DNA from 3 places in the Luteimicrobium sp. DT211 genome. Region 2 is predicted to be linked to each of the others. Evidence: predicted binding sites of a transcription regulator. Region 2 holds the regulator's gene; each other region holds the start of a gene.
What was found. The regulator LexA, encoded in region 2, represses DNA repair genes until DNA is damaged. The targets are predictions, from matches to a motif close to TCGAACANNTGTTCGA.
Positions count from the first base shown of each region.

Region 1: the regulator LexA is predicted to act here: its motif matches at 1,328-1,343, upstream of ACLQ14_RS01035 (replicative DNA helicase).
Region 3: the regulator LexA is predicted to act here: its motif matches at 2,250-2,265, upstream of ACLQ14_RS04695 (DUF222 domain-containing protein).

Region 1 covers NZ_JBNCMC010000001.1:219,105-226,602, reverse strand. Annotated here, with positions in the region: gene ACLQ14_RS01035 (replicative DNA helicase) at 1-1,283, opposite strand, end outside; gene ACLQ14_RS01030 (MATE family efflux transporter) at 1,588-2,958, shown strand; gene rplI (50S ribosomal protein L9) at 3,051-3,500, opposite strand; gene rpsR (30S ribosomal protein S18) at 3,526-3,762, opposite strand; gene ACLQ14_RS01015 (single-stranded DNA-binding protein) at 3,868-4,383, opposite strand; gene rpsF (30S ribosomal protein S6) at 4,512-4,802, opposite strand; gene ACLQ14_RS01005 (transglycosylase domain-containing protein) at 4,986-7,498, opposite strand, start outside.
Region 2 covers NZ_JBNCMC010000007.1:50,044-57,541, forward strand. Annotated here, with positions in the region: gene ACLQ14_RS15540 (ATP-dependent DNA helicase) at 1-15, shown strand, start outside; gene ACLQ14_RS15545 (L-lactate dehydrogenase) at 76-1,098, shown strand; gene lexA (transcriptional repressor LexA) at 1,161-1,919, opposite strand; gene ACLQ14_RS15555 (LysM peptidoglycan-binding domain-containing protein) at 2,307-2,561, shown strand; gene nrdR (transcriptional regulator NrdR) at 2,871-3,416, shown strand; gene ACLQ14_RS15565 (DUF5302 domain-containing protein) at 3,488-3,676, shown strand; gene serA (phosphoglycerate dehydrogenase) at 3,812-5,011, opposite strand; gene ACLQ14_RS15575 (HelD family protein) at 5,016-7,376, opposite strand.
Region 3 covers NZ_JBNCMC010000002.1:110,876-118,373, forward strand. Annotated here, with positions in the region: gene ACLQ14_RS04690 (GNAT family N-acetyltransferase) at 1-348, shown strand, start outside; gene ACLQ14_RS04695 (DUF222 domain-containing protein) at 686-2,215, opposite strand; gene ACLQ14_RS04700 (PAC2 family protein) at 2,555-3,418, opposite strand; gene ACLQ14_RS04705 (HAD family hydrolase) at 3,538-4,302, shown strand; gene ACLQ14_RS04710 (RecB family exonuclease) at 4,319-5,206, opposite strand; gene ACLQ14_RS04715 (site-2 protease family protein) at 5,388-6,548, shown strand; gene ACLQ14_RS04720 (tRNA (adenine-N1)-methyltransferase) at 6,572-7,498, shown strand, end outside.

The DNA.
Region 1 (7,498 bases), on a different contig from region 2:
TCCGTCCGGTAGCCCAGCCCGACCACGAGCTCCCGCACGTCGCCCGCCACCGAGCCCGTGGCGAGGTCGAGGCTGACCGCGCCCGACCGCAGCACGTGGCCGGCGTCGTCGGCGACGCCCGCGAGGAGCTCACGGCGCTGCAGCTCGCTCGCACGCAGGTACTCGACGGGGACCCGGGAGAGCTCACCCCGGCCCACCGCAGAGCCGACGACCCGTGGCGGCGCGGCGAGCGCGACGTCCGGCAGGACGAGGGGCGCCGACGTGACGACGGCATGGTTCGCCCGGCGGTCGGGCGTGTCCGCGTGGACGGTCGCGGCGAGCTCCTCGGTGGTCCGCACCGTGCCCGCGAGGCCGGACGCCCGCCGCGAGTCCCGCGTCGACGTCGACCACTCGTGCAGCGCGTCCGCGACGACCTGCGTGCCGTCGTCGAACGTCACCCGGTAGCACGGCCGCCCGACGAGCACCTCGGTGGCCCGCACGACGCGCGTCGGGCGACCGTCTGCGGCGAGGAGCTCGTCCCCCACCTGGACCTCACCCATCGTGGTCCAGCCCGTCGGGGTGGGCAGCGGCGTGTCGAGCGCGAGCGCCTTGCCGATCGCGGGGCGCGCGGCGAGGACGATCATCTGCCCCGGGTGGAGGCCGTTGGTGAGCCGGTCGAGGTCGGCGAAGCCGGTCGGCACGCCGACCATGCCCTCGCCGCGGTGCCCCGCCGCCTCGATCTCGTCCACGGTCGGGCCGAGGATCTCCGAGAGCGGCACGTAGTCCTCGCTCGCCCTCCGCTCAGTGACGGCGTAGACCTCGGCCTGGGCGTTGTTGACGATGTCGTCGACGTCGCCGCCGTCGGCCGCGTACCCGAGCTGCACGATGCGCGTCCCCGCCTGGACCAGGCGGCGGAGCACGGCCCGCTCGCGGACGATCCGCGCGTAGTACCCCGCGTTCGCGGCGGTCGGTACGCGCGCGATGAGGTCGTGCAGGTACGGGGCGCCGCCGACCCGCTGGAGCTCGCCGCGCTTGGTGAGCTCGGCAACGACGGTGATCGCGTCAGCCGGCTCGCCACGCCCGTACAGGTCGAGGATCGCGTCGTAGATCGTCTCGTTCGCGGGGCGGTAGAAGTCCGTGCCGCGGATCTCCTCGACGACGTCGGCGATGGCGTCCTTCGAGATGAGCATCGAGCCCAGGACCGACTGCTCGGCCGCGACGTCCTGCGGGGGGGTGCGGTCGAAGCCTCCCCCGGGCGCCGCCTCCGGAGCGTCGTAACCTGCCTCGAGCTCGTCGATCGACATCCGCCCGGGTCCCCTCTCGTCCGTGCCTCACGGCCTGCGCTGGTACGAACACCTGTTCTACTCCGGCCCCCCGACACGAACCCGGAGGTCCTGCGTCCACGGTCCCGCCGCAGGAGCCTCCGCGACAGTAGGCGCACCGCGGACGACGCACAAACGCACCTGTGGACGCCGCTGTGGACAAGCTGGGGACAGTTGCCCGAGCGCTGTGCACAGGTCGTGGACAACGCTGTGGACAACATGCGTGTCGTTCGCGGCAAGGCTCCCGGAACGGCCGCGCGGCAACGGTTCGCTAGCCTGTGGAACTGTGGACGGAAATCTCTCGCGCGACACGCCGAGGCGCGCCGCCGAGAGCCCCGAGTCCCCCCGGACGCTCGACCGCCAGATCCTCGCCCTCGCCGTCCCGGCGCTCGGTGCGCTCGTCGCCGAGCCGCTCTTCGTCCTCGTCGACAGCGCTGTCGTCGGCCACCTCGGCACCGCCCAGCTCGCCGCGCTCTCGGTCGCCTCGACCCTGCTGACCACGCTGGTCGGCCTGTGCGTCTTCCTCGCCTACGCGACCACCGCGGCCGTGGCGCGCCGCCTCGGCGCCGGCCAGCGACGGCAGGCGCTCCAGTCCGGCGTCGACGGGCTGTGGCTCGCGGTCGGCCTGGGGATCGTGCTCGGCGCGCTCCTCGCCCTCGCGGCGCCCTGGGCGGCCCACACCCTCGGGGCCGCGGACGACGTCGCGCACTACGCCGCCGTCTACCTGCGCTGGTCCGCGTGCGGCCTCCCCGGGATGCTGGTCGTGCTGGCGTCGACCGGGGTGCTGCGCGGGCTCCAGGACACCCGCACCCCGCTGTGGGTGGCGTCCGGCGGCGCCGTCTTCAACGCCGGCCTCAACGTCGCGCTGGTCTACGGCGCCGGCCTCGGCATCGCCGGCTCGGGCATCGGGACTGCGGCGGCCCAGCTCGGCATGGCCGCCGTCCTGTGCGCGGCGGTGGTCCGCGGCGCCCGGCGCGAGCACGCCTCCCTCGTCCCGCACGCGGGCGGCATCTGGGCCAACGCCCGCGACGGGCTGCCCCTGTTCGTCCGCACGCTCTCGCTGCGGGCGGCCATCCTCGTGACCGTCTTCGTCGCGACCGCCCTCGGCGAGGTCGCGCTGGCCGGGTACCAGGTCGTCAACTCCGTGTGGGGCTTCGCCGCCTTCGCGCTCGACGCCCTCGCCATCGCGGCGCAGGCCCTCGTCGGTCACGGGCTCGGCGCGGGCGACGTCGCCACGACCCGCCGCATCCTGCGCCGCACCCTGCAGTGGGGCGTCGGGGCGGGCGCGCTGCTCGGCGTGGTCATCGCTGCCGGCGGCTGGTGGTTCGCCCTGCTGTTCACGCAGGACCCCGACGTGCGCGCGGCCGTCGCGGTGGGGATGGCGGTCTGCGGGCTGCTCCTGCCGATGGCCGGGTGGGTGTTCGTGCTCGACGGCGTCCTCATCGGCGCCGGCGACGGCCGCTACCTCGCCTGGGCGGGAGTCGCGACGTTCGTCGTCTACGTGCCGGTCGCGCTCGCCGTCCGCGCCTGGGCGCCCGACGGCGCAGCCGGGCTCGCGTGGTTGTGGCTCGCCTTCGCGGGGGTCTTCATGGCGGCGCGGGCGCTGACCACGGGCTGGCGTGCCCGCGGCACGCGCTGGATGCGCACCGGCGCCTGACCCGGACCTGGCGCCGCCGGGGACGACGAAGGCCCGACCCCACGACGCGAGTCGTGGGGTCGGGCCTCGTCAGCGGTGTCCGAGCGCGAGGCTCAGGCGGCCACCACGGTGACCGTGACGGTCGCCGACACCTCGGGGTGCAGGCGGACCGACACCGTGTAGGTGCCCGTGGACTTGATCGGCTGCCCGATCTCGACCTTGCGCTTGTCGAACGCCGGGAAGCCGGAGGCCTTCGCGGCGTCCACGATGTCGGCCGTGGTCACGGCGCCGAACAGGCGGCCCGACTGACCGGACTTCGCGGAGACGACGACGGGCTTCGACTGCAGCGAGTCGCGGATCGCCTTGGCGTCGTCGAGCGACGCGATCTCGCGGGCCTTGCGAGCCTTGCGGATCGCGGCGACCTGCGACTCGGCGCCCTTGGACCACGCGGTCGCGAGACCGCGGGGCACCAGGTAGTTGCGGGCGTACCCGTCCTTGACGTCGACGACGTCGCCGGGCTCGCCGAGGCCGGTGACCTCGTGCGTGAGGATCAGCTTTGCCATGGTTCTGTCCTTCCCTGTCCGGCCGTCAGCGCGCGGTCGACGTGTAGGGCAGGAGCGCCATCTCGCGCGCGTTCTTCACGGCGCGGGCGATCTGGCGCTGCTCCTGCACGGAGACGCCGGTCACGCGGCGCGCGCGGATCTTGCCGCGGTCCGAGATGAACTTGCGGAGGAGAGCGACGTCCTTGTAGTCGACGGTCTCGACCTTGGCGGTCTTCAGCGGGTTGGACTTCTTCTTCGGCTTGCGCACCACAGGCTTCGCCATGGTGTTGCTCCTTCGTTTACTCCTCGGACCGTCCGTGCCGGGCCGCCGTCGGATGGACGGGGCGGGCGCGGGGGCCGAGGTTGTCGTATGGGGGGTGCGGTGGGACTAGAAGGGCGGCTCGTCCGAGAACGACGAGCTCGACGACGCAGGGCCCGCGGTCGCCCACGGGTCTTCCTGCTGCGCCCCACCGGAGCTGGATCCGAAACCGCCGGACGACTGGCCGCCACCGCCGAAGCCGCCACCACCGCCGCCACTGCGCTGCGCGCGCGTGACCTTGGCCGTGGCGTAGCGCAGGGACGGACCGATCTCGTCCACCTGCAGCTCGACGACGGTGCGCTTCTCGCCCTCACGCGTCTCGTAGGAACGCTGGACCAGCCGGCCGGAGGCGATCACGCGGGTGCCCTTGGTGAGGGACTCCGCGATGTTCTCCGCGGCCTCCCGCCAGATCGAGCAGCGCATGAACAGCGTCTCGCCGTCCTTCCACTCGTTCGACTGGCGGTCGAAGGTGCGCGGCGTGGACGCCACGGTGAAGTTGGCGACCGCGGCGCCCGACGGCGTGAACCGCAGCTCGGGGTCACCCGTGAGGTTGCCGATCACCGTGATGATGGTCTCGCCTGCCATGCCTGCTCCTTCGGTCGGTCGTTCCCGTTGCGGCGATGGTGCCAGGTGTCGCCCACATCCGCGAGGGTGTGGTGCGCCCGGCCGTCACCGCGCGAGAGCGTGAGTGCTCGTCGGTCTCGGTTCCGGACTCAGTTGGCGTCGGTGCGCAGGACCTTCGTCCGCAGGACGACCTCGTTGAGGCCGAGCTGACGGTCGAGCTCCTTGGCGGTGGCCGGCGTCGCGGTGAAGTCGACGACGGCGTAGATGCCCTCGGACTTCTTCTGGATCTCGTAGGAGAGCCGGCGACGACCCCAGATGTCGACCTTGTCGACAGAACCGCCGTCGGTCGTGACGACCGAGAGGTACTTGTCGAGCGACGGAGCAACGGTGCGCTCCTCGACGTCGGGGTCGAGGATGATCATCAGTTCGTACTGACGCATGTGTGAACCCACCTCCTGTGGTCTTGACGGTCACGGTCCTTCCGTGACAGGAGGGTCTGCGTCTGCCGTGCACGACGCCGGACCGGCGGCCCGGCGCACCCCCACCGGGTGGTGGGCGCACGGCAACGCTCCAGGGTACCGGGGGGCGCCGCCAGATCGGAAATCCGGCGGCGCCTCCACCGGTCAGCCGCCGTTGCTGCCGGTGCCGTTCCCGTTGCCGTTCCCGTTCCCGTTCCCGTTGCCGGGGACGGTCGGCGTCGACGTGGGGGTGCTGCCCCCGCCGTCGCCGCCGCCCGCGCCCGCGCCGTTCGACACGACGATCGTCACCGTCGAGCCCTGGTCCACCGTGGAGCCCTCGCCCGGCTGGACACGGATCACCGTGCCCTTGGGCTGGTCGCTCCACTCCTCCTGGACCCGCGGGACGAGGCCGGCCGAGCTCACGGCCGCCTGCGCTGCGGCGGACGACTGCCCGACGAGCCCGCCCGGGACCTGCGCCGTCTGCTTGGGCTCCGGTCCACGAGAGACGACGAGCATGACCGTCGTGCCCGGGTTCACGGTCGAGCCCTCGCCCGGCGTGACGCTGATGACCGTGTCGACGGGCGCGGTGTCGGAGTACTGCTTGGTCGCGGTGACCTTGAGCCCGGCCGCGCGCAGCTGCATCCGGGCCGCCGCGACGTTCTGGCCGACCAGCCCGCCGGGCACCTGCGTGCCCTGGTCCTGCGTGGGCTCGTCCGTGGGGGTCTGGGTCGGCGTCTGCGTGGGCGTCTGCGTCGCCGTCGGGGTCCACGTGGACATGGTCGGGTCGTACTCGGGGAACTGCTCGACCGGCATGTCGGCGGTGACGTCCTTCATGTAGTAGGACCACAGGGCGATGGGCCAGGTGCCGCCACCCATCCCGTACTGCTTCCACAGGTAGTCGCCGAAGGGGGTGATGGTCACCTCCTTCTTGCCGTCCTTGGAGGACTGCCAGTTGCTCACCGCGGTCACGAGCTGGGGTGTGTACCCGACGAACCAGGCCGCCTTGTTGTCGTTCGACGACCCGGTCTTGCCGGCGATCGGCCGGCCCACGTACTGGACGGGGTTCTGGTAGGTGTCCGGCAGCCGCTTCGCGGTGCCCTTGACGGGGACGTCCTCCATCGCGGAGACCACGCCGTTGGCGACCTCCTCGCCGAGGACCCGCTTCTGCTTGGTCGGGCCCTGGTAGACGACGTCACCCTCGAAATCGGTCGCCTTCTTGATGACGTGCGCGGTCGTCTTGAGACCACCCGACGCGAAGACGGCGTACGCCTCCGCCATCTGCAGCGCGGAGACCGAGTCGGTGCCGAGCACGTTCGCGGCGTTGTCCCCGACGTTCTTGATGCCGAGGCGCTGGGCCATCTCCTGCGTCTTGGTCGGCCCGATCTCCGAGTTCAGATGGCCGAACACGGTGTTGACCGAGTCGTAGAGGCCCTGGCGCAGGGTCTCGTTGGGGAAGCCCTCCCCCTCGAAGTTGGCCAGGGGCTTCGAGCCCCAGCCCGGGATGACCTGGTTGTTGCTCCCGTCGAAGGTCTGGTCGAGCGAGTAGCCCTCCTCGAGCGCCGCGGCGAGCGCGAACGCCTTGAAGGTCGAGCCGCCCTGCGCCTTGGCGCCCGTCATGCCGTAGAACCCGGCGGCCGACGCGTTGTACTGGCTCTTCAGGTAGTCCGTGCCGCCGTAGATCGCGAGGATCGACCCGTCCGACGGGTCGAGGGTCGCGAGCCCCGTGCCCATGTACTTGGACGCGTCCTTCGGGGTGGCCTTGACCTGCTTGACCGCCTCGTCCTCCATGGACTTGTCGACCGTCGTCACGATCTTCATGCCCTTGGTGTCCATCTCCTCGTCCGTCATGCCGGACGCCGTGAGCTCGGCGCGCACCATGTCGATGAGGTACCCGCGCTGCCCCGAGAGGGACTGCGACTTCTTCACCGTCTTCGTCTTCGGCAGCCCGGCCTTGACGGCCTTGTCATACTCCGCCTGGGTGATGTAGCCGTCGTCGAGCATGAAGCCGAGGTTGCGCTTCCAGCGGTCCGTGGCGATCGCCTTGGCCTTCGGACCGAGCGCCGGGTCCCACACCGACGGCGCGGGGATGAGTCCGGCGATGAGCGCGGACTGCGAGGGCGTGAGCTTCTTCGCCGTGGTGCCGAAGTAGGCCTCCGCGGCGGTCTCGATCCCGTACGCGCCGCGACCGAAGTAGATGGTGTTGACGTACCCCTCGAGGATCTGGTCCTTCGGGATCTCCTTCGAGACCTTGATCGCCGTGAGCGCTTCCTTGAACTTCCCGACGTAGTCGGTGGTCGAGCCCTGGTGGAAGTAGCGCTCGACGTACTGCTGCGTGATGGTCGAGCCGCCGGCCCGCGAGCCCGTGCTGAGGTTCGTCACGAGGGACCGCGCGATGCCCTTGGGGTCGACGCCGGAGTTCTTGTAGAACGATCGGTCCTCGGAGGCGACGACGGCCTGCGGGACGTAGGCCGGAAGATTGGCGAGCTCGACGATCTTGCGGTTCTGGGTCGAGTACGCGTCGTCGCCGGCCGTCGAGGACCGCAGGTTCCCGATGACGGTCTTCCCGTCCGAGTAGTAGACGGTCGACGTCTGGAGCTTCGTGTACGCCGCGCCCGCGGTCGGGACCTTCGTCGTCGCGTACGCGGCCACGACCACGCCGACCCCGAGCGCGAAGACGG
Region 2 (7,498 bases):
CGGCTCCGCTCCTAGTCTGGTCGCGGCGGGCAGAGGCGTTTCCGTGCCCGGCAGCACCCTGAGAGAGGCGGCACGATGGCACCGAGCGCAGCACCCGGGATCACCGGCGGGCACCCCGAGAACGCCGCCCTGTCCGGCGGACGGCCCGAGGGGCGGCCGTCGAAGGTCTCGATCGTCGGCGCCGGCGCGGTCGGGGCCACGACCGCCTACGCGATGCTCATGCGGGGCGCTGCGAGGACCGTCGCGCTGCTCGACGTCAACAAGCCCAAGGTCGACGCCGAGGTCCTCGACCTCCAGCACGGCATCCAGTTCATGCCGCAGGCGGCGGTCGAGGGGTCCGACGACGTGGCGGTCTGCGCCGGCTCCGACGTCGTGGTCGTCACGGCGGGTGCCAAGCAGAAGCCGGGTCAGAGCCGCATGGACCTCGCCGGTGACACGATCGCGCTCGTCCGGAAGATCCTGCCCGGCCTGCTCGACGTCGCCCCGAACGCCGTATACCTCATGGTGACCAACCCGGTGGACGTCGTGACCTACGCCGCCCTGCGGTACTCGGGGCTGCCCGCGAACCAGCTCTTCGGCTCGGGGACCGTGCTCGACTCCTCCCGGCTGCGCTTTCTCGTCGCCGAGCGTGCCGGGGTCGCGGTGCAGAACGTCCATGCCTATATCGCGGGGGAGCACGGCGACTCGGAGATCCCGCTGTGGAGCTCCGCCACGATCGGTGGGATCCCTCTGCGCGACTGGCCTGGCGTCGGCGGGCTGCGGCCCCTCACGGACACCGACCTCGAGCGGATGCACCACGAGGTGGTGCACTCGGCGTACGAGATCATCGCCGGCAAGGGCGCCACGAACTATGCGATCGGCCTCGCGGCGACCCGGATCGTCGAGGCGGTCCTCGACGACCAGCACACCGTGCTGCCCGTGAGCTCGCTGCTCCAGGACTACGACGGCATCAGCGACGTCTGCCTGTCGGTCCCGTCGGTCGTGGACCGCACCGGCGTGCGGGAGGCGATCCCGACGCCCATGTCGGACGACGAGCGCGCAGGGCTCCGTGCCTCCGCCGACGCGCTGCGCGCCGCGGCGCAGACGTTCGGGCTCTGAGCCCGGCATCGGTTCGAGCCGGCGCCGCTGGCCGAGCTGGTCCGCCCGCGGGCCGCGCCGCGTCAGATGCTGCGCAGCACGCTGACGACGCGACCGAGCACCTGGGACTCGTCTCCCGGGATGGGGGCGTACGCCGCGTTGTGGGGGACGAGCCAGACGTGGCCGTCGGCGCGCTTGAACGTCTTGACCGTGGCCTCGCCGTCGATCATCGCGGCGACGATCTCCCCGTTCTCCGCGACGTTCTGCCGGCGCACGACGACCCAGTCGCCGTCGCAGATCGCTGCGTCGACCATCGAGTCGCCCACGACCCGCAGGAGGAACAGCTCGCCCTCGCCGACGAGCTGACGGGGGAGCGGGAACACGTCCTCGACGACCTGCTCGGCCAGGATCGGTCCGCCGGCGGCGATCCGGCCCACGACGGGCACGTAGGCGGGCGTCTGAGGGAGCTCGCTGACCTCGGCGACGGCGAACGCGGAGTCCTGGGTCAGCGGAGGGATCGCGCGGGAGTCGTCGGCCTGGACGACCTCGATCGCACGCGGGCGGTTCGGGTCCCGCCGTAGGTAGCCCTTGCGCTCGAGCGCCGTGAGCTGGTGCTTCACGCTCGACGGGCTCGTGAGCCCGACCGCCTCGCCGATCTCGCGCATGCTCGGCGGGTACCCGCGGTCCTCGACCGAGGCGCGGATCGTGTCGAGGACGAGGCGCTGCCGTCGGGTCAGGCCGTCGGGGCCGGTGGGGGTCTCGGTGAGGGACCGGACGGTAGCGAGCGTGCCGTCGCCGTCCTTGCCCGGTCCGCGCGTCGTGCCGGTGGTGCCGCTGGCCATGCCGTCCTCCTTGCGAGCCTGTGCGTCCTGCTCGACGCTCCCTGTCCGTTACGCCCACCGTAGGGCACGTGACGTGCAGTTTCAAACATGTGTTCGAGCGTGTCTCGACATCTGTCGGCGTGCCGTGCTATGAATCGTACAGACGTTCGACGTACACCTGTTCGAAGGGTCCGAGGGGCTCGGCGGGGTGCAGCGGTCGGGCGGTAGAGGTTCGTACGAGCGGTGAGGTGTGGCATGAGTGCGACGGTGAGCTGGTCCTTCGAGGTCGACCCCGCGGGTCGTGGCGCGACGCGCACGCCGCGACGCGACCGCCCTGCGCCTCGTCCGGCGGGTGCGGCGCACCCGGGCGCGTTGCGCCTCACTCGCCGCGGCCGGATCGTCGTCGGCGTGGCGGCCTTTCTGCTCGCCGGTGCCGGCGTGCTGGCGACCGGGAGCGCGCACGCGGGCGCGCCGTCCGCCGGCATCGAGGTGACGCGTCACGTGGTCGAGCCCGGTGAGTCGCTGTGGGTGCTGGCTCGCTCGGTCGCGCACCCGCGCGAGGATCTCCGGGACGTCGTGGCCGAGATCGAGAGGCTCAACCACCTCGCCGGCGCGGGGCTCCGCGCGGGCGAGGTGGTGCTCCTCCCGGCGTCCCGCGGCTGAGGGCCCCGTCTTGCTTTAGAGATGAGGTTCCCCTAAGTTAGGCGTACCTCACCTGATGGCTGGGGGGTCAGAGGTGCGGTTGTCGCCCTACACGGCGGCAGGCACGTCCGTGTACCGCGCGGCGAGTCGCGGCACACGCAGGGGACGGGGGCGTCCCGACGGGGACGGTCGCTCACGCGGCCGTCCCCGTCTCTGCATGATTCGGGGGCGTCGTGATGCCAGGTGCGTCGTGGCGGCCGGCCCTGACACTGCGCGGGTGCGGCACCTAGTAGGTTGAGCACCGTCCCCGGCCCACTCCTTGGAGCTCGCATGCACTGCCCCTTCTGTCGGCATCCCGACTCGCGTGTCGTCGACTCGCGCACGTCCGACGACGGTCAGTCGATCAGGCGGAGACGCCAGTGCCCCCACTGCGGCCGGCGATTCACGACGATCGAGACGGCGAGCCTGTCCGTCGTGAAGCGGTCCGGGGCGACGGAGCCGTTCAGCCGCGACAAGATCGTCGGCGGGGTGCGCAAGGCGTGCCAGGGCCGACCGGTCTCGGAGGACGACCTCGCGCTCCTGGCGCAGCGGGTCGAGGAGACGTTGCGCAGCTCGGGCTCGGCGGAGCTCGACGCCTACGAGATCGGGCTGGCGATCCTCGGACCGCTGCGCGAGCTCGACGAGGTCGCCTACCTGCGGTTCGCGAGCGTCTACCAGGGCTTCGACTCGCTCGAGGACTTCGAGGCCGCCATCACGTCGCTCCGCGTCGACCGCGAGCGGCGCGACGCGTCCGGCGGCTCGGACGGGGAAGAGCACGGCGAGCGGACGGGGGACGTGCCGGCCGAGCAGCCGGAACCCGAGGCGGCCGGCGGGTAGCACACCGATTTCCCGTGGCGCGGACGTCCGCGTCACGGCAGGCTGGAGAGATCCGACGGAGGAGGAGCACGATGAGCGACCCCGGACAAGGGTCCGAACAGGACGCCGAGGCGGTCAAGGCCAAGTTCCGCGAGGCGCTGGACCGCAAGAAGGCCGCGCAGCACACGAGCGCGTCGGACGGTGCCCGTGACCACGGGTCCGTGCACGGGTCGGAGACGCAGGGGCCGGTCCGCCGCGAGTTCCGGCGCAAGTCCGGCTGACGAGGTCCGCGGCCGCCCGAGGGCGGTCGCCCGGCACACGCAGCGAGGGCGGCCGGTTCCGTCGCCATGACGGCGACGGAACCGGCCGCCCTCGTGCTGTGTGCGGCCGCGATGCGCGTACGGCCGCGCGATGTGTCAGGCGAGGACGCGGAGGCGGACCGTCTGGTCCATCGCGGCGAGCGCCTCGGTGACGCCGTCGGGCAGCGGGGAGCCGATGTCGGTGACCACGTAGCCCAGCTCGCCGCGCGTCGCGAGGAGCTGGCCCTCGATGTTGACGCCGTGCTGGGCGAGCGTGTTGTTGACGGCCGCGAGCACGCCGGGGGTGTTCCGGTGCAGGTGGGCGATGCGGGCCACGCCGGTCGTCTGCTCGAGCGCGAGGTTCGGCAGATTGACGGAGAGCGTGGTCGAGCCGGTCGCGACGTAGTCACGCAGCTTGTTCGCCACGAACGTGCCGATCGCCTCCTGGGCCTCCTCGGTGGAGCCGCCGATGTGCGGGGTGAGGATCACGTTCGGCAGGCCGCGCAGGTCGGACTCGAACGGGTCGCCCTTGCGCTTGGGCTCGTGCGGGAACACGTCGATCGACGCGCCGCCCAGGTGGCCGGACAGGATGGCCTCGCGCAGCGCGCCCGTGTCGATCACGAAGCCGCGCGACAGGTTGAGGAACAGCGCGCCCGGCTTCATGCGCGCGAACTGCTCGGCCCCGAAGAGTCCGGCGTTGCCCTTGCGGCCGTCGACGTGCAGGGTCACCACGTCCGCGACCTCGAGGAGCTCCTCGAGCGACCCCATCCTGCGGGCGTTGCCGAGGGCGAGCTTCTCCGACGTGTTGTAGAACGCCACGGACATGCCGAGGCTCTCGGCGACCACCGACAGCTGCGTGCCGATGTTCCCGTACCCGACGATGCCGAGCGTGCGGCCCCGGACCTCGTGCGCGCCCTCGGCCGACTTGTTCCAGACGCCGGCGTGCATCTCGGCGTTGCGGTCGGTGAGGCGGCGCGTGAGCGCGATGATCTCGGCGAGCGCGATCTCCACGACCGAGCGGGTGTTCTGGAACGGCGCGTTGAACGTCGCGACGCCGCGCTCTGCGGCCGTGCGCAGGTCGATCTGGTTGGTCCCGATGCAGAACGCGCCGAGGGTCATGAGCGAGGGGGCGGACTCCAGGACCTTGGCGGTGACGTTCGTCTTGGAGCGGATCCCGAGCAGGTGGACGCCGTCGAGGGCGTCGATCAGCTCGGACTCGTCGAGCGCACCCGTCCGGGTCTCGACCTCGAACCCGGACGACTCCAGGATCGTGCGGGCGTGGGGATGCAGGTTCTCGAGGAGGAGGGCGCGTAGCACGGCTCTATGGTGCGCTGTCGTCTCGCCTGGTGTCGAACGAGTTCCGCCTGCCGGACGAAGGCGTCGGCCGGGACGGTGCCCGGCGGGCGCCGGGCACCGGGGGCGCGGCGGGTCGCTCATCCTCAGGGCCGACCAGTCCGTCCGGGAGCGGGCCCTGGTGGACCGCCACGAGGCGGCGGGTCGGGCGCGTCAGCGCGACGTAGAGGTCGGACGCGCCGGAGCGCCCGGCGGCGACGATCTCCGCCGGCTCGACCACCACGACCGCGTCGAACTCGAGCCCCTTGACCTCGAGCGGCGTGAGCACGACGACCCGTGCGTCCGCCCCGCCGGCGAGGAGGGCGGCGGCGCGCTCCTCGCCGAGCGCGTCACGGAGGGCGTGCCCGACGGCGTCGGCGACCTCGACCCGGCGTCCTGCGGCGGCGACGACGGCCACGCGCCCGGTGCCGTCCGGCCGGACGACGTCGGCGACCTGGGCGGCCGTCTCGGCACCGGCGACGGCGGCCGCGTGCCCGCCCGCAGGAACGAACCGGAGGGCGTCCTCCACGTCGCGGGCGGAGCTCAGCCGCGACACCGGCAGCCCGGCGGACCGGGCGAACCGCAGCGCGGCGTCGGCGACCGCGGCGGGCGTGCGGTAGTTGACGGTCAGCTCGGACACCGACCACGCGTCCCGGAAGTGGGGACGCAGGGCGGCGCTCCAGGAGCGCGCGCCACCCAGCGCCGCCGTCTGCGCGACGTCGCCGACGACCGTGAACGACCGGGTGGGGCAGCGGCGGACGAGCGCGCGCCAGGCCATCGGGGTGAGCTCCTGGGCCTCGTCGACGACGACGTGCCCGTACGCCCACGTCCGGTCCCCGGCCGCCCGCTCGGCGGTCGTCAGGAGCGGCCCGCCGTCGGCGAACCGGCCCGCGAGCGTCTCGGCGTCGACGAGGCCGCCGCCGGCACCCGAGGACTCGAGCACCTGGCGCGCGTACTCGAGGTCGGCGGCGTCCTGCTCGGCGCGCTCGCGCGCCGCGGCGCGGTCCAGCGCGTCGTCCTCGCCCAGCAGCTCGGCGGCCTCGTCGAGCAGCGGGACATCCGACTCGGTCCAGCCGGCCCCCGCCGGCCGCGCCAGCAGCCGACGGTCCTCCTTGGTGAGCTCCGGGGCGGCCTCGGCGAGCCGGTGAGACTTGGTGAAGAGGTCCTCGACCAGGCGCGCCGGGGTGATCGGGAGCCAGGCGAGGTTGATCGCGACCCGGACGTCGCGGCTGCGCCGGAGGTCGTCGAGGAGCTCGGCGCGGTCCGCCTCGGGGTCGCCGATCGCCTCGGCGTAGCGGTTCGCGAGGCGGCCCAGGACGTCGCGTGCGAAGCCGGCGCGGGCCTCGTTGTGCGGCCGGTGGGAGCGCCGGGCGCGGCCCAGCGCGTCCCGGACGTCGGCGCGGCGCAGCACGAGCGACTGCCCTTCCACGACGAGGGGCACGTCGGCTGCGGGCACGCGCTCGCGCGCCCGGACGGCGCGCTGGAGGATCCGGGACCAGACGGCCCGGCCCTTGATCTCCGCGACCTCCGGACCGTCGGCGGCGGTGACGGTGACGCCGGGCAGGAGCTCCGCGACCGTGGTGGAGACGACGCCCGTCTCGCCGAGGGACGGGAGCACCTGGTCGATGTAGTGCAGGAACGCGCGGCTCGGCCCCACCAGCAGCACGCCGGTGCGCTCGAGCTGGCGGCGGTGCGCGTAGAGGAGGTAGGCGGTGCGGTGCAGCGCGACGGCGGTCTTGCCCGTGCCCGGGCCGCCCTGGACGACCAGGGTGCCCGCGAGGGGCGCCCGGATGATCTCGTCCTGCTCGCGCTGGATGGTTGCGACGATGTCGTGCATGCGGGCGGTGCGCCCCGCGCCGAGCGACGCCAGGAGCGCCCCCTCGCCCGCGAGGGTGCTCAGGCCGAGCCGCTGCGTCGCGTCGAGGTCGAGCACGTCGTCCTCGATCCCGAGGACCCGGCGCAGGCGGGTCGTGAGGTGGCGCCGCCGTGCCACGTCGTCGGGGTGCGCCGCCGTCGCGCGGTAGAACGACTGCGCGGCAGGCGCGCGCCAGTCGGTCAGGAGCGGGGTCTGGTCGGGGTCGGTGAGCCCGATGCGGCCCACGTACCGCGCCGTGCCGTCCGCGAGGTCGAGCCGTCCGAACACGAGCCGGTCCTCGACCGAGCGCAGCTGGGCGATGCGGTCCTCGTACAGGGTGGCGAACGCGTCGCGCTCCGAACGGTTCTGCGGCGAGCCGCTCGGGCCCTGGCGGCGGACGTCGCGCAGCCGCCCCCACGTGGCCTCGCGGAGCTCGTCGAGCCGGCCGTACAGCGTGTCGACGACGCCCTGCTCGCGGTCGAGCTCGAGCCGCATGCGCTCGTCCGCCGGGGTCTCGTCCGGAGACCCGGTGGGGGCGTCGGCGCGGGCATCCGTCGCCTGTGGTGCGTCCTGCGGCGTGTCCGGCACGAGCCCTCCGATCCTCGTCGCGCGGGCGC
Region 3 (7,498 bases), on a different contig from region 2:
GGCCGGTGGCGCACCCGCGCCGACGTCGAGGCCCAGCTCGCCGGCGCGTGGCGGGTCGTCGGCGCCTACGGCCCGGACGGTCGCCAGGTCGGCTTCGCCCGCGCGGTGTCCGACGGCGCCGGGTTCGCCTACCTCGCCGACGTCTACGTCGACCCGGCCCACCGCGGCCACCGGCTGGGGCACCGCCTCGTGGAGACCATGATCGACGGCGGCCCCGGCACCGACTTCCGCTGGGTGCTGTTCACGCGCGACGCCCACAGGCTGTACGCGTCGCACGGCTTCGAGGATCCCGGGCCGTCGGCGATGGTGCGTCCCGCACGCGGCGCCCAGGCCACGCCGGTCGTCTGAGCGGTCGAGCTCGCGGGAGCGCGGGGTCGGGTCGGGCCCGGCGTCCGAGCAGGCTGGCCGCTGTCAACGGCGTCGGGTGATCAGGATGCCGTCCCGGCTCTTGATGCCGACAGTCGGTACGGCGACGGTTGCGTCGCGCTGCGTCACGGCAGGTCACCGCAGCGTCGCGGACGACGGCCTGCACGCCCTGGGCGCGTGGGTCATCGCTGTCGCGCTGCGTCGCGGACGACGTTGTCGATGACGGCGCCCGACGGCGTCAGCCTCAGCAGTGCGTCGAGGTAGGCCGGCTCGTGGTGCCATGCGGCGAGACGAACGGTGATGGCTGGCGCGACTGCACTCAGAACGGTGGCGGGCCTTCGTCGGGATCGGCGCCGGGCGCTCGCGCGCCATCGCCGGTGCCGTTGGCTCGGACGGGCGGGTTCGTGGTCGCCGGCGCCGTGGCGTGCGTCCGCCCGGTGGGCGAGATCCAGGTCACGGTCCCGGGCGGGGCGCCGGGGTCGGCACTCAGGGTGGGCCACCAGGCGGTCTCGTGCTTGAGGCGGTGATGGTGCCGGCACAGGTGCACGAGGTTGTCGGCGCTGGTGGTGCCGCTGTCGGTGTACGCGACGAGGTGGTCGACGTCGCAGGCCGTGGCGCGCCGCCCGCACCCGGGGAACCGGCAGGTTCCGTCGCGGACCGCGAGGTGGCGGCGCAGGTCGGCGGGGACCGCGTAGGACTCGCGCCCCACGTCGAGCACGGCCCCGGTGTGCGGGTGAACGAGGATCCGCGTGAACGACGGCGCGGACGCCGCGAGGGTGCGGGCTGTGTCGGGGTCGATCGGCCCGTAGCCCGCGAGCTCGCCCGGCTCGTCGCCCCGGCCGAGGAGCGTCAGCACGGGCACCGTGACCGCGACCCGCGGCGTGAGCGACCGTGCCAGCGCCGCGAGCCGTGCGGCGTCGTCGGCCGGCGTGTCGGTGTCCTCGACCGACGCAGCCTCGACGCATGCGGCAGCAGCGGGATCTGCGTTCCGTCCGATCCTTTCAGCGGCGACGGGGTTCGCGGCGACGACATCGAGGGCGCGCGCGACCGGTGCCTCCGGGCCGTCGAGGAGGAGCCCGGCGAGCACGTCGGCGCGCAGCTGGTCGTGCGTGCGCTGCTCGTCGGGTGTCGCGAGGGTCGAGGTGGCGTGGTCGATGCGGTCCATGATCGCCTCGGCCGTGACGGCGGGGAGGAACGCGGTGAGCCAGCTCATGCCGTCCGCGGCGCGGTCGAGCCGCACACGCCGCTCCGTGGCGGCGCGTCGGTGCCTCACCTGCACGGACTCGGGCTGGACGCGCTCGCGGGCGCGGCGCAGACGGCGGGCGAGGCCGGTCGGCGTCGTCGAGCTCGCGCGGGCCAGGCCGGCAGCCTCGACGGCGTGGGCGGCCTCGGGGTCGAGGCCCGCCGTGTGCTCGACCATCACCTGGGCGTGGCGGTAGGAGACGGACCCCTTCCCGAGCGCCGCCAGCGTCGTGGGCAGGTCGTGGACGAGGGTGCGAGCGTCCTCGACCATGGCCCGCGCCGTCGTCTCCGGGAGCAGGAGGGCGGTGGCGGGGTCCGCCACGAACGCGCGCTCGGCGAGGTCCTCCCGCGCCGAGAGCTCGGGACCCTTCGCCGCGGCCGAGGCGGGGTAGAGGAGGGCGGCCTCGGCGGCGGGAACCTGGCGACGGGCGGAGTCGATCAGCACCGTCCGGTACGCCGTCAGCCGCCGGATCGCGGCCTCCACCTCGAGAATCGTGTCGATCGCCTCGCCGAGGCGCGCGACCTCCCTCAGCTCCGTCTCCCGCTCGGCGCTCGCGGCAACGGGCACCGCGAGGTCCGCGTGCTCGGTCGCCGCCGTCGTCGTCATGCCACCAAGTCAACATCGAGCCACTGACACTCGCTCGAACATGTGTTCGAACCGGGTGGGAGGTCAGAGGCCACCCGCAAGCACGATCGGGCTACCCAGCAGCATGAGGAGACCTCGGGCCGAGAATGAACGCGGGCGGCGCGGTGTCAGAGGGCGCGGTGGTAGTGCACGACCGGCAGCGGGGTGAAACCCTGCCGACTCGTAGAGTGCACGCGCCGACACGTGGCCGTCGTCGCCACCGGTCCAGACGTTCGCCGGGCGGAGCTCGCGCAGGGTGAGGGTCACATCGTGCACGCTAGGCGGCGGGGGACGCTGGCCCCAGCTCTTTGACGGCCTACCTCAGCCGTTGCGGCCGTCGTCGCGCCGGCGCAGGTACCGCTCGAACTCGCGCGCGATCGCCTCGCCGGACGCCTCGGGCAGCTCCGCGGTGTCCTTGGCCTCCTCGAGCTGGCGCACGTACTCGGCGATCTCGGGGTCCTCGGCGGCGAGCTCGTCGACGCCGGTCTGCCACGCGACCGCGTCCTCGGGGAGGTCGCCGAGCGGCACCGGCTCCGACAGCAGGTCCTCGACCCGCGACAGGATCGCGAGCGTCGCCTTCGGGGACGGCGGCTGCCCGACGTAGTGCGGCACCGCGGCCCACAAGGACACCGACGCGCAGCCGTGCTCGGCCGCGGCGTGCTGCAGCACGCCCACGATGCCGGTCGGCCCCTCGTACGCGGTGGGCTCGACGTCGAGCACGGCCTGCAGCCCCACCGACTCGCTGGTGGCCGTGAGCGGGATGGGGCGCGTGTGCGGGACGTCCGCGAGGAGCGCCCCGAGGGTCACGACCGTCTCAACGTCGTGCTCGTCTGCGTGGCGCAGGAGCTCGCGGCAGTACGACCGCCACCGCATCGACGGCTCGATCCCGCGCACCAGGAGGACCGTCCGCCCGCTCGTCGGCAGGGTCGCGGTCCACACGGTCGTCGTCGGCCACTCGATGGTCCGCCGCCCGTCCTCCCCGAGGGTGACCTGCGGCCGGTTGACCTGGAAGTCGTGGTACTCCTCGGGGTCCAGCCGGGCGACCTCCACCGCGCCCCACACCTCCTGCAGGTGCTCGATCGCCGCGGTCGCGGCCCCGCCGGCGTCGTTCCAGCCCTCGAACGCGGCGAGCAGCACGGCGCGCCCGGGGCGAGGGGCGGAGGGCGCAGGCTGGGGATCGCTCATCGGTCCAGCCTACGGGGGTGCGCGGGTCCCGGGAGGGCCCCCGGCGTCCGCCGCCCGCGAACGAGCCCCGGCGTCCACAGCCCCGAGGCCCCGCCGCCCGCCCCCCCTACGATGAGGCGGTGAGCGAACAGTCCCTCCCGAGCCCCCTGACCGCGACCACCCCCGCCACCGTCGACGACGGCGCCGCGGCCCCCGCAGGCGGGCAGACGCCCGCCGCGGTGCTCTGGGACCTGGACGGGACGCTCGTCAACACCGAGCCCTACTGGATGACGGCGGAGACCGAGCTCGTGGCCGAGCACGGACTGACGTGGACGTACCAGGACGGGCTCGGTCTCGTGGGGCGCCCCCTGCTCGAGTCCGCCGGGCTCATCGCCGCCCACGGCGTCCCGCTCCCTCCCGAGGAGATCGTCGAGCGGCTCGTCGGCCGGATGGTCGAGCACCTGCGCGACGCCGTCCCGTGGCAGCCCGGCGCCCGCGAGCTCCTCGACGCCCTGCGTGAGGCCCGGATCCCGTGCGCCCTGGTCACGATGTCCTACCGCGTGCTCGCCGAGGCCGTCGTCGACGCCGTCCCGGAGGGCACGTTCCAGGTGGTCGTCTGCGGAGACGAGGTCACCCACGGCAAGCCGCACCCCGAGCCCTACCTGCGCGCCGCCGAGCAGCTCGGTGTCGACCCCGCCGCGTGCGTCGCCGTCGAGGACTCCCGGCCCGGCATCGCGTCGGCGCTCGCGTCGGGGGCGCGCACCGTCGGCGTCCAGGTCGTCGTCCCCGTCGAGCCAGCGCCCGGCCTCACCCGCATCGCGTCCCTCGAGCAGCTCGACGTCGACCGCGTGCGCCGGGTCGCCTCGGGCGAGACGTTCGACCTTCTCGACGCCGCGCCGCGCTGACCCGGACGGGCTGCGCTCACACCTCCGGCGCCACGCCGAGCGTCCGCAGCGACGCCTCGACGGGGTACGCCGGGGGAGTGCCGTCGAACTCCGGGCACACCGCCTGGTGCGCGCACCACCCGCACAGCGCCGATCTCCGCGGCGGGAAGTGCCCGGCCCGCGCCATCGACTCGATGCCCGACCACAGCGTCCGCACGCGCCGCTCGGTGTTCTCGAGCGCCACCTCGCTCGGCTCCGAGCGCAGCACCTGCCCGTCGCCCAGATACACGAGCTGCAGCATCCGCGGCACCGTGCCCGTCTCGCGCCACAGCACCAGGGCGTAGAACCGCATCTGGAACTCCGCCGAGCCTCCGTACCCCGGCCGTGGCGACCGCCCCGTCTTGTAGTCGACCACCCGCACCTCGCCCGACGGCGCCACGTCCAACCGGTCCACGATCCCGCGCAGCTGCGGCCCGCCCTCCAGCTGGTGCCGCACCGCGAGCTCGCGCGAGCGCGGCTCCAACCGGTTCGGGTCCTCCAGCCGGAAGTAGGTGCCCAGCAGGTCGCCGGCCCTCCCGAGCCACGGCTCCAGCGCCGCCGCGTCCTCCACCAGGTCCGCGTACTCCGGCCGCGCCTCCTGCAGCGCCGACCACTCCGGCCCCAGCAGCGACCGCGCGTGCTCCACCGTCCGCGCCCCCGCAGGCGCGTCGAACAGCCGCTCCAGCACCGCGTGCACCAGCGTGCCCCGCGCCGCCGCCTCGCTCGGCGGCTCCGGCAGCCGGTCCACCACCCGGAACCGGAACAGCAGCGGGCACTGCATGAAGTCGTTCGCCCGCGACGGCGACAAGCCGGGCACCCGCACCTCGGCCGCACCCGGCCCGCCCTCCGCCCCCGGCGCGCCCGAGGTCACGTCCGGGGTCGCCATCGTCGTCCCGGTCCCGTCCGTCGTCCTGTCAGTCACAGTGTCGATCCCAGCCACGCCCGCGACCCTAGCGCCGCCCGCCCACCACTCCGCCGGCCCTCCACAGCCCTGCCGTCACCAGACGCCTTCCCCAGGCACCGCCGCTGCCCAGCAGGCGCCCAGCACCGCCCACTACGCTGACCAGGTGAGTCAGACCCCCGCCCCCCGCGGGCGCCGCCCGCGCCGCACCTCCTCCGGCTGGGTCATCGGTCGACTCGCCGGTGCGCCCGTCGTCGTCACGCCCTCGTGGTTCATCGCCGCCGCCGTCCTCACCGTGCTCTTCGCCCCCACCGTGCGCGTCGTCGCGCCCGACCTCGGCATCGGCACCTACGTCATCGCGCTCGCGTTCGTGCTGCTCCTCTTCCTCTCCGTGTTCCTCCACGAGGCCGCGCACGCCCTCGTCGCGCGCGCCCGGGGCCACGAGGTGCACGAGCTCGCCCTCACCCTCTGGGGCGGCCACACCGCCTACGGCGGCGGCGGCGGCCCCCTCGACGCGTTCCTCGTCGCCGTCGTCGGACCCGTCACCAACCTCGTCCTCGCCGGCGCCTTCTGGGCAGCCTTCCAGCCCGTCCGCCACGACGCCTCCATCGCCGGCCTCCTGCTCTACGCCGGCGCGTTCTCCAACGCGTTCGTCGGGATCTTCAACCTGCTGCCCGGCCTGCCCCTCGACGGCGGCCAGATGCTCGAGTCCGCCGTCTGGGGCGGCACCGGCAGCCGCGAGAAGGGCACCGTCGCCGCCGGCTGGGTCGGGCGCGTCGTGGCGCTCGCGGTCATCGCGTGGGTCGTCGCCGTCCCGCTCGGCCGGGGAGAGCAGCCGTCGCTCACCACCGTGATCTGGGGGGTCCTGATCGGTGGTTTCCTGTGGCAGGGCGCGTCGTCGGCGGTGGCGTCGGGCAAGGCACGCGCGGCCGTCGCCCACCTGCGGGCGGCCGACCTCATGCTGCCCGTCCGGCTCGTCTACGACACGGGTACCGTCGCCGACGCACGGGCCGTCAGCCTGCCCCACCACGCGCTCGTCGTCGTGGACCGGGCGGGGACCGCGGTGGGCGCGATCGACCCCCAGGCGCTCGCCTCCGTCCCGGACGCCGCCGCGGCCGCGACGCCCGTCAGCGCGGTGGCCCAGACGCTCGACCGTGACGCCGTCGTCGACGTCGACACCGCCGGGGGCGACCTCGTCGGCACGGTCGCCGAGGCCGCGCCGCGCGCCCCCGTGCTGGCGGTCACCCACCAGGGGTCCGTCGTCGGCCTGCTGCCGGTCCAGACCGTGGTCGAGGCCGTCCGGCTCGCCAACAGCAAGCAGGCCTGACCCGCCACCTAGACTGGTCGGTCGTGACCACCGACGACACGGCCCCCACGCCCCCGGGCGCTCCCTCCGGCCCCGACGCTCCCACGCCCACCGGCGCGGACCTGCGGCGCGGCCCGTTCCGCGCGGGCGACAAGGTCCAGCTGACCGACCCCAAGGGCCGGCTGCACACCATCACCCTGGAGCCGGGCGCCACGTTCCACACGCACCGCGGCTACTTCGCGCACGACGCCCTGATCGGCGCGCCCGAGGGGCAGGTCGTCGCGAGCACGGGCGGCACGGAGTACGTCGCGCTGCGGCCGCTGCTGGCCGACTACGTCCTGTCGATGCCGCGCGGCGCCGCGGTGGTGTACCCCAAGGACGCGGGCCAGATCGTCACGATGGCCGACATCTTCCCGGGCGCGCGCGTCGTCGAGGCGGGCGTCGGCTCTGGTGCGCTCACGCTGTCGCTCCTGCGCTCCGTCGGCGACGGCGGTTCGCTGCACTCGATCGAGCGTCGCGAGGACTTCGCGGCCATCGCGCGCGGCAACGTCGAGGCGTTCTTCGGCGGCCTGCACCCGGCGTGGGAGCTCAGCGTCGGCGACCTCGCGGACGTCCTCCCGACCGTCGCCGAGCCCGGCACGGTCGACCGGGTGGTCCTCGACATGCTCGCGCCGTGGGAGAACCTGGCCGCCGTCGCGGAGGCGCTCGCCCCGGGCGGCGTGCTCTGCTGCTATGTCGCGACGACCACGCAGCTCTCCCGCCTGGCCGAGGACGTGCGCGACGACGGCCGCTACACCGAGCCGACCGCCTGGGAGTCGTTCGTGCGCGGCTGGCACCTGGAGGGGCTGGCGGTCCGGCCGCAGCACCGGATGATGGGCCACACCGGCTTCCTCCTGACGACGCGGCGCCTCTCCGACGGCGTCCAGGCGCCGGAGCGCCGGCGCAGGCCCGCCAAGGGCGCGTACCCCGTC